Regions from separate parts of the Cytobacillus sp. FSL W8-0315 genome, predicted to be linked through region 2. Evidence: riboswitches for the same ligand, from Rfam matches in the RefSeq annotation. Region 2 holds a riboswitch; the other holds the start of a gene.
What was found. A riboswitch is a leader RNA that binds a small molecule or an ion and turns the genes downstream of it on or off. The one in region 2 is predicted to bind lysine.
Positions count from the first base shown of each region.

Region 1: linked by a shared signal. The riboswitch ahead of MKY20_RS07140 (Na+/H+ antiporter NhaC family protein) and the one ahead of MKY20_RS08920 (aspartate kinase) in region 2 are both predicted to bind lysine.

Region 1 covers NZ_JBBOOC010000001.1:1,395,430-1,402,019, reverse strand. Annotated here, with positions in the region: gene MKY20_RS07160 (M23 family metallopeptidase) at 1-602, shown strand, start outside; gene MKY20_RS07155 (methionine/alanine import family NSS transporter small subunit) at 658-765, opposite strand; gene MKY20_RS07150 (sodium-dependent transporter) at 765-2,282, opposite strand; gene MKY20_RS07145 (YsnF/AvaK domain-containing protein) at 2,746-3,627, shown strand; gene MKY20_RS07140 (Na+/H+ antiporter NhaC family protein) at 3,716-5,293, opposite strand; lysine riboswitch at 5,466-5,672, opposite strand; gene yunB (sporulation protein YunB) at 5,738-6,484, opposite strand; gene MKY20_RS07130 (HD-GYP domain-containing protein) at 6,556-6,590, opposite strand, start outside.
Region 2 covers NZ_JBBOOC010000001.1:1,754,976-1,761,565, reverse strand. Annotated here, with positions in the region: gene sdhA (succinate dehydrogenase flavoprotein subunit) at 1-1,356, opposite strand, end outside; gene MKY20_RS08930 (succinate dehydrogenase cytochrome b558 subunit) at 1,498-2,106, opposite strand; gene MKY20_RS08925 (YslB family protein) at 2,456-2,908, shown strand; gene MKY20_RS08920 (aspartate kinase) at 2,970-4,199, opposite strand; lysine riboswitch at 4,390-4,569, opposite strand; gene uvrC (excinuclease ABC subunit UvrC) at 4,698-6,491, opposite strand.

The DNA.
Region 1 (6,590 bases), 360 kb from region 2:
AATTCCTTCTCTCATATGGTACAGACCATGATAATTTAAAAATTGGATTGTGGAATTATTATAAACGCGATAAAGCTGTCGGCATCATTATCGGCAAAGCCCAAATTTATAAGCAGTTCGGCCGCCTTGATCTTGATGATCACACCTTCCCTGTCCCTTTGAGGAGCAATTACAGCTACAGAAATACCTGGGGTGACGCCAGAGGATGGGGAGGAAGGCGGATTCATGAAGGAACAGATATTTTCGCTGATTACGGGGTGCCCGTCCGGGCTACATCTTATGGAATAGTGGAAATGAAAGGCTGGAACAAATATGGAGGATGGAGAATCGGCATACGTGATATTAATAATAACTATCATTACTTTGCCCATTTAAGCGGATTTGCAAAAGATCTGAAAGTTGGGCAAATCGTTGAGCCCGGGATGATGATAGGAGGGGTAGGAAGCTCCGGCTACGGGCCTCCGGGTACATCAGGTAAATTCCCTCCCCATCTCCATTATGGCATATACAAAGACAATGGCTATACTGAGTGGTCCTATGATCCATATCCTCATTTAAGATTATGGGAAAGACAGGATCGGATAAAAGCAAGAAGAAAATAAACATAAATAAAGGGCTGCCTATTTAACCAGGCAGTCCTTCATTATTTATTATTTATTATTTAGCTTTTTTAGCTTTAGATACTGCATTCATTATACTTGCTGCCAGACCGCCCCAGATAATGAGCATCCCAACCACCATCATTGTAATTGCGCCACCAGACATTATTGAGATACCTCCTTATCATTTGGGATCGTAAGCTTAGTCTGTGTTTCGTTCTTTTTAATTGCCATAAACACAAAGCCTAAGATAATGGCTCCAATTGCTACTCCCCATCCTGAATAGAGCAGGAAGCTTGTAGGATATCCTTCATAATTATCTTTAACATTCGTAATAATGTTTTGAATCATCATATAACCAAGCACGATTGGTGTAATTCCAATTAAACACACTTTCCACCATGCCCCAAGTTTTATATCGGAAACAGCATCTGCATGGTTTTGAAGATTTTTCAATTCTTTTAAAACCCATCCAACAATTACAACCTGGACAAGTCCTGCCAAAGCAACTCCAAACTGGTTAATGAAGTAATCAGCTGCATCAAGGAAGTATAAACCGCCCTGTGTAGCAAAAAGGATGGAAATAACAGCAGATAAACCGCCGCCAACAAGAACAGCTTTATTACGTGATACATTAAACTTATCCTGTACTCCGGCAACAAATGTTTCAACAATTGAAATTAGCGAAGTTAAGCCCGCCAGTGTTAAACAGATAAAGAAGAAAGACCCGAATAACCCATTTAAAGCAGGGAATTCGTTAATGATTTGCGGGAATACCACGAATGCTAATCCTACACCGGATGATACAACTTCATTAATACCCACACCCTGCTGTGCAGCCATGAATCCTAATGCGGCAAAAACTCCGATCCCTGCAAGAAGTTCAAATCCAGAGTTTGCAAAACCTGTAATGAAAGCACTGTTTGTCAGATCCGTTTTCTTAGGAAGGTAGCTTGAATATGTTACCATGATGGCAAATCCAATTGATAAACTAAAGAAGATCTGGCCATATGCCGCAACCCAAACTTTAGGTTCTGCAATCATCTCCCAGTTCGGCTTAAAGAATGCATCCAAGCCGGCAATAGCTCCATCAAGCGTCAATGCGCGAACAACAATAATTAAAAATAAAACTACAAGGACAGGAATAAAGATTTTGTTCGCGATTTCGATGCCTTTTTTAATTCCCTTGAACAGGATGCCAAGTGTTACTGCCCAAACAATAACTAACGGAATAAAAACTCCTGGGACAATCCCGCCAATATCTCCTGGCGTTTCAGAAAGCTTCAAATATTCTCCAAAGAGGAATCCGTTTGGATCGTCACCCCATTTGAGATTAAACGAAAAGCCTGCGAAAGACATCGCCCATGCGATAATAACCGCATAATATGTTGAAATGACAAATGAGATGGCTACCTGCCACCAGCCTAACCATTCGTATTTTTTACTTAATCTAGCATAAGACAGTGGTGCTGAACCCCGATACTTATGGCCAATTGTAAATTCCATAATCAGAAGCGGTATACCTGCTGTCAGCAGAGCAAATAAATACGGAAAAAAGAATGCTCCCCCTCCATTTTCATATGCAACTGCAGGGAAACGCCAAATGTTTCCTAGACCAATTGCAGAACCCACTGCTGCCATTATAAAGCCAGCTCTGGATCCCCACTGCGGACGATTCTCCATAGTAATTACTACCCCCTGTAAATATTCCCAATTAAAAAGAACAATGGGAACTTTTTATATTTTCAGATAATTAAATCTAACTAAGCCTAGTATAGCTAGTTTTTGATAATCTGTCAAAACATTATTTTCCTAATAGTATTATTTTTCGAAATAATTTATTTTAGTACATTGCCAGAGTAAAGCACATAAAAAATTAGTATACTCGTATTTTAATTATCATTAGAATTCAACTCGGCCAGGAGTTATTCCACCAAAGCTGATCAATATATTCTTTGTCCTCACCCCCTTAGTAAAATTTATTCTTAAAAGCTAAAAACTTTCATTTTTTATTCAGAAAATTCAAAATAAAATTGGTAAGATGCCAAAATTAACCTTGTTTGCTCTTCTAAGACCCGGGAATATAATCAATGTGCTTAACCATTACCAAATATAGCATAAAGCACTACAAAGGAGGTTTTTACAAATGGATGCCAATATTATCGGAGTTTATAATTCACAAAGGGAAGTAGTAAATGCCATTCAAGAACTGCAGAATGACGGATACCCTGTTCAGGATCTATCCATCATTGGACAGACAGAACACCTGGATACGTCTCTTGAAGATAAAACCGGTGTTCATACAGAGACCTTCGAGACTAAAGATAGAGACAGCAGCGAGAGCGCGGGATTCTTAAATAGTCTGGCATCATGGTTTGATGATGATCGCATGAGCAGCGACTCTGCAGGTGAAAAGTTCAGGGAACTGGGCATGTCAGATGATGAAGCACGCAAGTATGAAGCTTATGTAAACGAGGGAAAAATCATTTTATACAGTGATAGAATGGATACTGCAACAGGCTTTACCAATGCCGGAACTGCTGAAGCCAATGTGGACAGCACTTACAATGGGGGATATAGCCAGCAGAGGAATCCCGCTGAAGAAGATGAACAATCATTAAAACTTCGGGAAGAACAGCTGGATGTGTCAAAAGAACGTGTTCAAGCCGGAGAAGTTGAAATCCATAAAGATGTTGTGGAAGAACAAAAAGCAATTAATGTACCGGTAGAGCATGAAGAAGTGTATGTAGAAAGAAGAAGAGTGGATGATCCAACTGGTGCAAGCACATCACCTATATCAGATGAGGAAACAATCAGGATCCCAATTACAGAAGAGCGTGTAGAAGTCTCCAAAAGGCCTGTTGTCACCGAAGAAATTGTCGTAGGCAAACGGGAAGTTCAGGAAACCCAGCAGGTTAAAGAAAACCTCAAGAAAGAAGAAGTGCATCTAGAAGGCGGCCAAGAATATGTTACTGACGATGAAGACTTAAATCGTTCTCTTAATAGAAAAAATAATGACAACCTATAATTAAAAAGGTCCCTTCCGGGGGACCTCTTTAATATGATGGATGAACACCAAAAGGCTTTCTCAAAGAGAAAGCCTTTTTCTATAGGTTTTAACTAGCCTTATTTTCCTGCCAGGCTTCTTTTTTGCCACGGCCAACGAAAGCAAATGCCGCAACAAGAACAGCCACTGTGAGTAATGCGATAGCAGTGCTTCCAGTAAACCCGACGATTAAATAACCAACAGCTGCGATACCCGCTGAAATCAAGGCGTATGGAAGCTGCGTCATCACATGGTCTATATGGTTACACCCTGCTCCAGTTGAGGAAAGAATCGTTGTATCGGAAATAGGTGAACAATGATCTCCGAAAACCGCTCCGGCAAGGACCGCTGACATAACCGGCAATAACAGCGCGATATCTGTTGCAGCAGCAATGTCTCCAGCAATCGGAAGCAGGATGCCGAAAGATCCCCATGAGGTTCCAGTACTGAATGCCATAATTCCCGCGATGAGGAAAAGTAAAAGCGGAAGCCATGAAGTGCTCATATTGGAACTTTCCACAATACCTGCCAAATACTTTCCAGTTTCCAGACGGCCGATCAGATCAACAATCGCCCAGGCAAACAGCAAGATATAAACAGCTGGAAGCATGGATTTTACGCCTTCCCATACCCCTTTGCCAAAAACATTTGCGTTAACACCTTTCAAAACAAAGGCCTGACGGAAGAATAATCCCATTGAAACCACTAGACCTACGAGGCCGCCAAGGATAAGTGACTTCGATACATCTGTGTTTTCAAAAATTTGCAGGATCGTCGCATTTCCTTCAACCGCTTGTGACCCCGTCCAAAGCATCGCACCAACTGTACCAATGACAAGGGCAATAATCGGCCACACAAGATCTCCGACTGATCCTTTTGAACTTGTTGGAAGGTCGTCTTTAAGCTCACCAGGTGCAGGCTTCTCAGGATCCATTACAAGTCCCTCTTCAACTGCCCGCTTCTCATGTACCCTCATTGGCCCAATTTCGATGCCCCTTATTGCAACAATAAACACAATAGCAAGTGTAGCCCATACATAAAGATTCATTGGAATCATTTGAATAAATGCCGAGAAAGCTGAATACTCGCTAACATTATGGGCAGCAAGGATAGTTCCAATCAGCGCAATGATGTAAGCTCCCCAGCTTGATACTGGTGAAACCACACAAACAGGTGCTGAAGTCGAATCAATCAAATAGGCAAGTTTCGCACGGGAAACGCGCTGCCTGTCAGTAATCGGACGTGAAATCTGTCCGACTGCCAGAGCATTGAAATAGTCGTCAATGAATATGATAATACCTAAAACAGCTCCGACAATCTGTGCGCCTGCACGGGTCTTGACCCGCTTCATCGCCCATTCTCCAAATGCGCGGCTTCCGCCTGAAATAGATATAAATGCAGTAATAACTCCTAATACAAGCAAGAATAAAATAATATATACATTCCAGGTGTTCAGCTCTCCGTCTGAAACAAAAATTCCTTTTACAGCATCCCAAATGATGCTGAATGTTTCTGTGATGCTAAATTCAGCCAGCAATAGTGCGGCTGTTACGATTCCCACTCCCAATGACAGCAATACACGCCTGGTCAGGATAACCATGGCGATTGCTACCAAAGGCGGAAGCAGGGAGAAAATCGTGTTTGCCATTACTTGTCCTCCTCTGAAATTTGATTGGTGTCCAGCTACAGGCGCCGATAAGCGGGCGCCTTCCGCTTTTCGTAGGGGAAACAACAAGGATGATGACAGAGTCAAAATAAAAAAAGAGTAACGATAGAGAAAAATCTATCATTACTCTTTTGAAGTAATTAGTTTCTCCATCACGATCTGTAGCTCCCCATTATGAAGGCTTTGACAAAGTATATTCATACTTTCCCCTCATAATGACAGTGTTACTCCTATTCGAAGTAACCCCAGCAAGATTAGTTCTGACTCACTAATCATGCTTCGGCAACATTCCCTTTCGGCTGCGGTCTTAGTTGTCATCCTCGCACAGCGTACTCTTGAATCTTGCGCCTCTACCCCATCGGATATGATAAGGTTTTTATGAAATTATATTGAAATTTTATCAAAATACTAATCTATTTGCAAGTGTTATTGGCCGGCCGGTATTTCTATTGATGGTGAGGTGCCCCCTCCGCCATTATAAAATTGCGGGACCTTTCCTGGGTAAATACCATAAGCGGCAAGCACATCCTCCTGTACAGTGATAATTTTGGTGGCAAAAGGAATAATGATTTGAACCTGCACATCCAGGCGTACCAGAACCTTTACTTCAACATTATTAATGCCATGATCCTTTGTTTCAGTTATAAAATTGGAGGTAACAGAGCCCACTGCATTAAATTTTACCGGTATCCGGGGACCCAAGTTTCCGAGAAGCGCATTATTGGTTGCCTGGCCAAGCGGCACATAATAAACAATTCCATTTGTATTCTCCATTTGTTCCGTGTTGATTTCCACGTCTGTAAAGGACTCCAAAGCATCCAAATCGCCCTTTTCCGCTTTCTTAATATTATCCTGAACCAGTTCGGTTACTTCCGCTTTGACCCTGTTCAGCTTTTCAACATTGATGCTGACAACACCGCTTTCACTTGCTTCAAACATATCTTCCAAATCCATCACATTGGTAATTTTTTTATTAATCGCATTGTTTATCACCAATGATGCGATTTTCCTTGTCTGTGAATCGGCATAGCTCATAAGTGTGGGCTTAAGCCCTTCGTTGATAATCCATAGGCCGGCAGCAGTTGAGATGACGAAAAATATAAAGGTCAATAGAAATACATAGCGAAATGGCAGAGGACCTTTCCGGGGCAGCCGGCCGCGAAATTTTGCCAAAACAAATCCCCCCTTTACAAGCTATATGTATGCTGTAAAGGAGGGAACTAGGCTCAAAAATCCAAAATAGTTTATTGTTGTACAAAAGTCGTATCGCATCCTATAA
Region 2 (6,590 bases):
ATGAAGGACATATGCATTCTCTGTGCCATCAAGAGACATAATATTATTCCATTTTTCTTCTTCCTGTTTTACGTGGCGGTCAAATAATGATGATGGCAGATCTTCAGCACTCTTATCAAGGCCGCTGATATATTTGACAGCATTCGGACCTGCTACCATACCGCCGTAAATGGCTGATAGAAGGGAGTTTGCACCCAGACGGTTGGCACCATGCTGTGAATAATCACATTCACCTGCAGCAAATAGGCCAGGAATATTCGTCATCTGATCATAGTCCACCCATAGTCCGCCCATTGAATAGTGGACAGCAGGGAAGATTTTCATTGGCACTTTACGCGGGTCTTCACCCTGGAATTTTTCATAGATTTCAATAATTCCGCCAAGCTTAATATCAAGCTCTTTAGGATCTTTATGGGAAAGATCAAGATAGACCATGTTTTCCCCATTAATGCCAAGCTTCTGGTTAACACACACGTCAAAAATTTCACGGGTTGCAATATCACGAGGCACCAGGTTTCCATAAGCAGGATATTTCTCTTCAAGGAAATACCATGGTTTGCCATCTTTATATGTCCAAACTCGTCCGCCTTCACCACGCGCAGATTCACTCATTAGACGAAGCTTATCGTCTCCCGGAATAGCGGTTGGATGAATTTGAATAAATTCTCCATTTGCATAATAAGCACCCTGCTGATAAACAATCGAGGCAGCTGAGCCTGTGTTAATAACAGAGTTAGTGGATTTCCCGAAGATAATTCCAGGTCCGCCGGATGCCATAATAACGGCGTCAGCAGCAAAAGACTTGATCTCCATAGAAGTCAGGTTCTGGGCAACGACACCCTTACAAGCTCCATCATCGTCGATTACTACCCCTAGGAATTCCCAGCCTTCGTACTTTGTTACTAAGCCTGCAACTTCATGGCGGCGGACCTGCTCGTCCATCGCGTAAAGAAGCTGCTGACCTGTCGTAGCACCAGCGAATGCTGTACGGTGATGCTGTGTACCGCCAAAGCGGCGGAAGTCAAGCAGCCCTTCAGGGGTACGGTTGAACATAACACCCATACGGTCAAATAAGTGAATAATTCCTGGTGCTGCCTCTGCCATCGCTTTAACAGGCGGCTGGTTTGCCAGGAAGTCTCCGCCATAAATTGTATCGTCAAAATGAATCCAAGGAGAATCGCCTTCCCCTTTTGTATTTACTGCTCCGTTGATGCCGCCCTGGGCACAAACAGAGTGAGAACGTTTAACCGGCACTAAAGAAAATAATTCAACCGGAGTCCCTGATTCTGCAACTTTAATTGTCGCCATTAAACCGGCTAATCCGCCGCCGACAACTATAACCTTTCCTTTACCCATAGTGACTCACTCCCTAATTACTAGTACAACTTAGAAAAGCGCAGAGCGCCTGCCTATCGCGCTTAAAGCCAGACTGCTTCTCAAAGCTGCAATATTATTGGCACGTTATAAATCCGAAGTCTAATAGTCTTTTATTGTCTTTTAAATGAATGCTGTTAGAGCACGTACACCAACAATAGATAGTGCAATGAATATTCCGATCGTTACATACGTGGAAATAACCTGTGAACGAGGAGATACTGTAATTCCCCAGCTGACAAGGAATGACCAAAGCCCATTAGCAAAGTGGAAAATTGCAGAAATGACTCCAATAATATAGAACCAGAACATAAATGGATTAGATAGGATGTTCTCCATCATCTGAAAGTTAACATCTGCTCCAAAGGCAGCCTGTACACGTGTTTCCCAAACATGCCATGCAACAAAAACCAGTGTAATGACACCTGAAACACGCTGCAGCATAAACATCCAGTTTCGGAAGTATCCATACCTGCTTGCGTTATTTTTTGCAGTAAAAGCAATATAAAGTCCATAGATTGCGTGGAACAGCAAAGGTAGATAGATTACAAACGTTTCAAGGAATATTCTGAATGGAAGACTTTCCATGAAATGCGCTGCATTATTAAAAGATTCCTCTCCCCCTGTTGCAAAATGGTTCACTACAAGGTGCTGCACCAAAAACAAACCAACCGGTATAACCCCAAGTAATGAATGCAATCTGCGATTAAAAAACTCACGATTACCTGCCATAAACTTTCCCCCCCTGATTTTAAAAAAATGATGCTGAGCCCCCGCTCAGGACATCATCTCGAAAATGTTATTCATTTTCTTACAATTATGTGACATGTCCATTTTACTCCCAAGATAATAGAGCGTCAAGAAAACGGATACATAAAATGTTCCATATTAATAAAATTTTTAAAAAATATTAGCGGCTAAAAAACATATATTATTCTGCAGTTCAATATGACCCAGTTGCTGCTCTCCAGTATACTGGAATAGTAATTATTTCTATGCAAATCGTTCTATTTTTTCCCGAATTGATATTAACTCTCTCAGCATATTGTATATAATAGAATCATAGAAAGAGGGGAGACTATTGAGCGAATTAGCATCTGCGAAATCCACTAATGAAGATCACATACAGTCAGTTCCGGTTTTTGGCTATGAACTAATCCGGGAAGTGCTGCTGCATGACCTTTTGGGAAATGAAGCACCGGAAATTTTATATTGGGCAGGCAAAAGGATCGCACGCATGTATCCTCTGGAAACAGCCGGCCAGATTGCCGAGTTTTTTATAAACGCCGGCTGGGGAAATCTTTCCATCGCAAACGAATCGAAAAATGAAATTGAAATGGAATTATCCAGCCAGCTGATTACAGACCGCTGCAAAAAAAATCATAACTGCACCTTTCAGCTTGAGGCCGGATTTATAGCCCAGCAGATTGAACTTCAAAAAGAAGTCATTTGTGAGGCATTCGAACATCCCCGCAAAAAAACTGGCAAAATCCTTATTACAGTGAAGTGGGATAAAAAGGATCCTGCTGAGTAATATCATATGTACAAACAATAAGCTATCAATTTTGATAGCTTATTGTTTGATATTCCTGGAATTAAGCCTTAACCGGAGAAACCGACAGATTGAATGCATCATGCAAAGCATCAACTGCATCAATCATTTTGCTGTTTTCAACAACCGCCGATACTTTAATTTCTGATGTGCTTACCATTTTCACCGTTATTTCATTCGCGGAAAGCACTTCGAACATTTCTGCAGCCACACCCGGATTGGAAATCATGCCTGAGCCAACAATCGAAACCTTAGCAAGGCCCGATTCCCATTCAATTCTGTCATAATTTAATTGTTCTCTATGCTTTTCCAGCACTTTTACTGTATCTGTGAGATCTTCATTCTTTATTGAAAATGAAAGGTTTGTCGTCTGAGCCTCTGTCATGCTCTGGATAATGATATCAACGTTAATGCGATTTTTGGCAAGCGCCGAGAAAATAGTAGACAATCCAGTCATTGAATTAGGAAGACCAAGAATCGTCACCCTTGTTATATCATCCTCAAATGCCACACCGCGCACGACTAAGTTTTGTTCCATTTTTACTTCCTCCTCAATGATTGTTCCGGCTTCCTTCTCAAGGCTTGAACGCACTTCAAGGGGAAGTCCATAATTTTTCGCAAATTCGACTGCTCTTGGATGGAGCACACCTGCCCCCAAATTGGCCAGTTCAAGCATTTCATCATAGGAAACAGAATATAATTTTCTGGCATTCTTTATAAAGCGGGGATCTGATGTAAATACCCCGGTTACATCAGTATAAATATCACATTTATCAGCTTTAAGTGCTGCAGCCAGTGCAACAGCCGTTGTATCAGATCCGCCCCGGCCAAGTGTGGTGATGGAACCATCTTCAGTCATCCCCTGGAAGCCTGCCACAATTACAATTTTCCCCTGGTTTAATTCACCCTTAATGGTACCTGGATCAATATTCACTATCCTCGCATTGCCATGGACTGCTTCTGTTTTAATGCCTGCCTGCCACCCTGTAAAAGAAACGGCGGGATGCCCTTTCGCATTTAAAGCCATTGCCAATAAAGAGATGGTCACCTGTTCGCCGGTTGTAAGCAGCATGTCCATTTCCCTTTTATCAGGTGAGGGGGAAATCTCCCTTGCCATGCCAACCAGCTGATCAGTTGTTTTGCCCATTGCCGAAACAACTACAACAACATCATTTCCCCGATTTTTTTCTTCAATTACCCGATTGGCAACATTTTGAATTCTGTCTACAGTCCCCACGGAGGTGCCCCCGAATTTCTGCACAATGATTCCCACAGCTTTCCCTTCTTTCTAAAGAAATAGTAATTTTGTGATTTGCCGTCCTATGTAAGTGAAGCATATCAGTTCACTCTGCTGTATTTGACAATGGCCTTAACTCTAAAATACCCTTTTGGGCAATAAAAAAAGCAATGGAATAGTTTACTATCCCATTGCTGTGCAGCCAAAGTATAAAAATGAGCAAACACAGTGAGATAGCTCTCCAGGACGGCATTGTCCTGACAATCCTGCATTTATTCAATGCAGAACCAGCAGAAAAAATGATGAGATTTTCTCCACTTCGGCGAACGTACCCTTTCAAAGCTTTTCATGGAAGCTCATTCTTCTCCAAGCTTTTACTGATGAAGTTCGCACCTCTACCTTCACTTAACGATTCGGTTCATAGTCCCAAAACTTTGTTTGAACTAAATGAACATACGCTTTATCGCTATAAAGTGATATTGATATAAAGTTTGAATTAGTATAACATATCTGAAATTTTCTGTCTATATCCATTTATGACTTAGGATTTCCATTTTGTTCCTCGAGCCTCAACTTCAATTCCTCGGCAACATTCTCAGGAATGCCTATTTTCCTATACTCCTCTATTGGTGCTTCTTTCATTTTCTTTACAGATCCAAAGGCTTTCAGCAGCTGTTTCTTTCGTTTTTCTCCTATGCCGGGAATATCATCAAGAATAGACTGAAAGGCATTTTTCCCGCGAAGCTGGCGATGAAAAGTAATCGCAAAACGATGAACCTCGTCCTGAATTCTCTGAAGCAGATAAAATTCCTGGCTGTTCCTTGCAAGTGGAATAATTTGAAGCGGATTACCATATAAGAGCTGAGAAGTCCTGTGCTTTTCATCCTTCACCAGGCCAGAAATCGGAATATCCAGACCGAGCTCATTTTCAAGCACATCCCGTACAGCTTCAACATGCCCTTTTCCCCCATCAATCATGATTAAGTCCGGAAGCGGCAGCTCTTCTTTCAGTACCCTTGTATATCTGCGCCGGACTACTTCTCTCATGGATTCATAGTCATCAGGGCCTTTAACAGACTTAATCTTATATTTACGGTATTCTCTTTTCTCTGGTTTGCCATCAATAAAGACGATCATGGCTGAAACAGGGTCCGTTCCCTGGATATTTGAATTATCAAATGCTTCTATCCGGTGAGGCGTATATATTCCAAGCTGATCCCCCAGATTTTCTACAGCCTTAATTGTCCGTTCTTCATCACGCTCAATTAAAGAAAACTTCTCCTGGAGAGCAATTTTTGCATTTTTATAAGCAAGCTTCACCAGGTCCTTTTTTTGCCCTCGCTGCGGTTTTAGCACCTTAACATCCAGAAGCTGTTCTGCCATTTCAGCATCAACCGAATCCGGTGCCAATATTTCTCGCGGTTTAAAGTGGTTTGCTTTTGTATAAAACTGGCCGAGGAAAGTTAAGATTTCTTCTTCCGGCTCATTATAAATAGGGAACATTGATACATCTCTTTCAATGAGTTTACCCTGTCTGATGAAGAATACCTGAACACACATCCATCCTTTATCAACCGCATATCCAAATACATCCCGGTCGGTAAAGTCTGTCATTGTCATTTTTTGCTTTTCCATTGTTGCATCTATATGGGCAATTTTATCCCTAAGCTCCTTTGCCCTTTCAAAGTCCAATTCTTCAGCAGCTGCTGTCATTTTTGCAGTCAGGTCTTTTTTAATCTCTTTGTATCCGCCATTCAAGAATTTTGCAATCTCGTCTGTCATTTGCTTATATTGGTCTTCACCTACGGCCTTCACGCATGGCGCAAGACATTGGCCTAAATGATAATAAAGGCAAACTCTGTCCGGAAGAGTTGAACATTTGCGGAGAGGATAAATTCGGTCGAGCAGCTTTTTTGTTTCATTGGCAGCCTGCACATTGGGATATGGTCCGAAGTATTTTCCCCTGTCTTTTTTTACTTTTCTGGTTGTAATTAGACGGGGATGGCGTTCGGCCGTCAATTTGATAAAAGGGTAACTTTTATCGTCCTTCAGCATTACATTATATTTCGGATCATATTTCTTGATCAGATTCATCTCAAGGATCAGTGCTTCCATATCTGAAGAAGTGACAATGTACTCAAAATCTACGATCTCATTAACAAGTCTTAATGTTTTTCCGTCATGTGAGCCTGTGAAATAGGATCTTACACGGTTTTTCAGGATTTTTGCCTTCCCCACGTATATGATGGTACCCTGCCTGTCTTTCATCAAATAACATCCCGGCTGGGCAGGAAGCAGCATCAGTTTATTTTTTATCGTATCATTCATGGCACTACACCTCCCCGGTTAAAACTTTTTATTGAAGTTCAATTTATTCATTGTTTGGCATAATCATTTTGGGGTGAAAGCTAGTATAATACTTTGTTT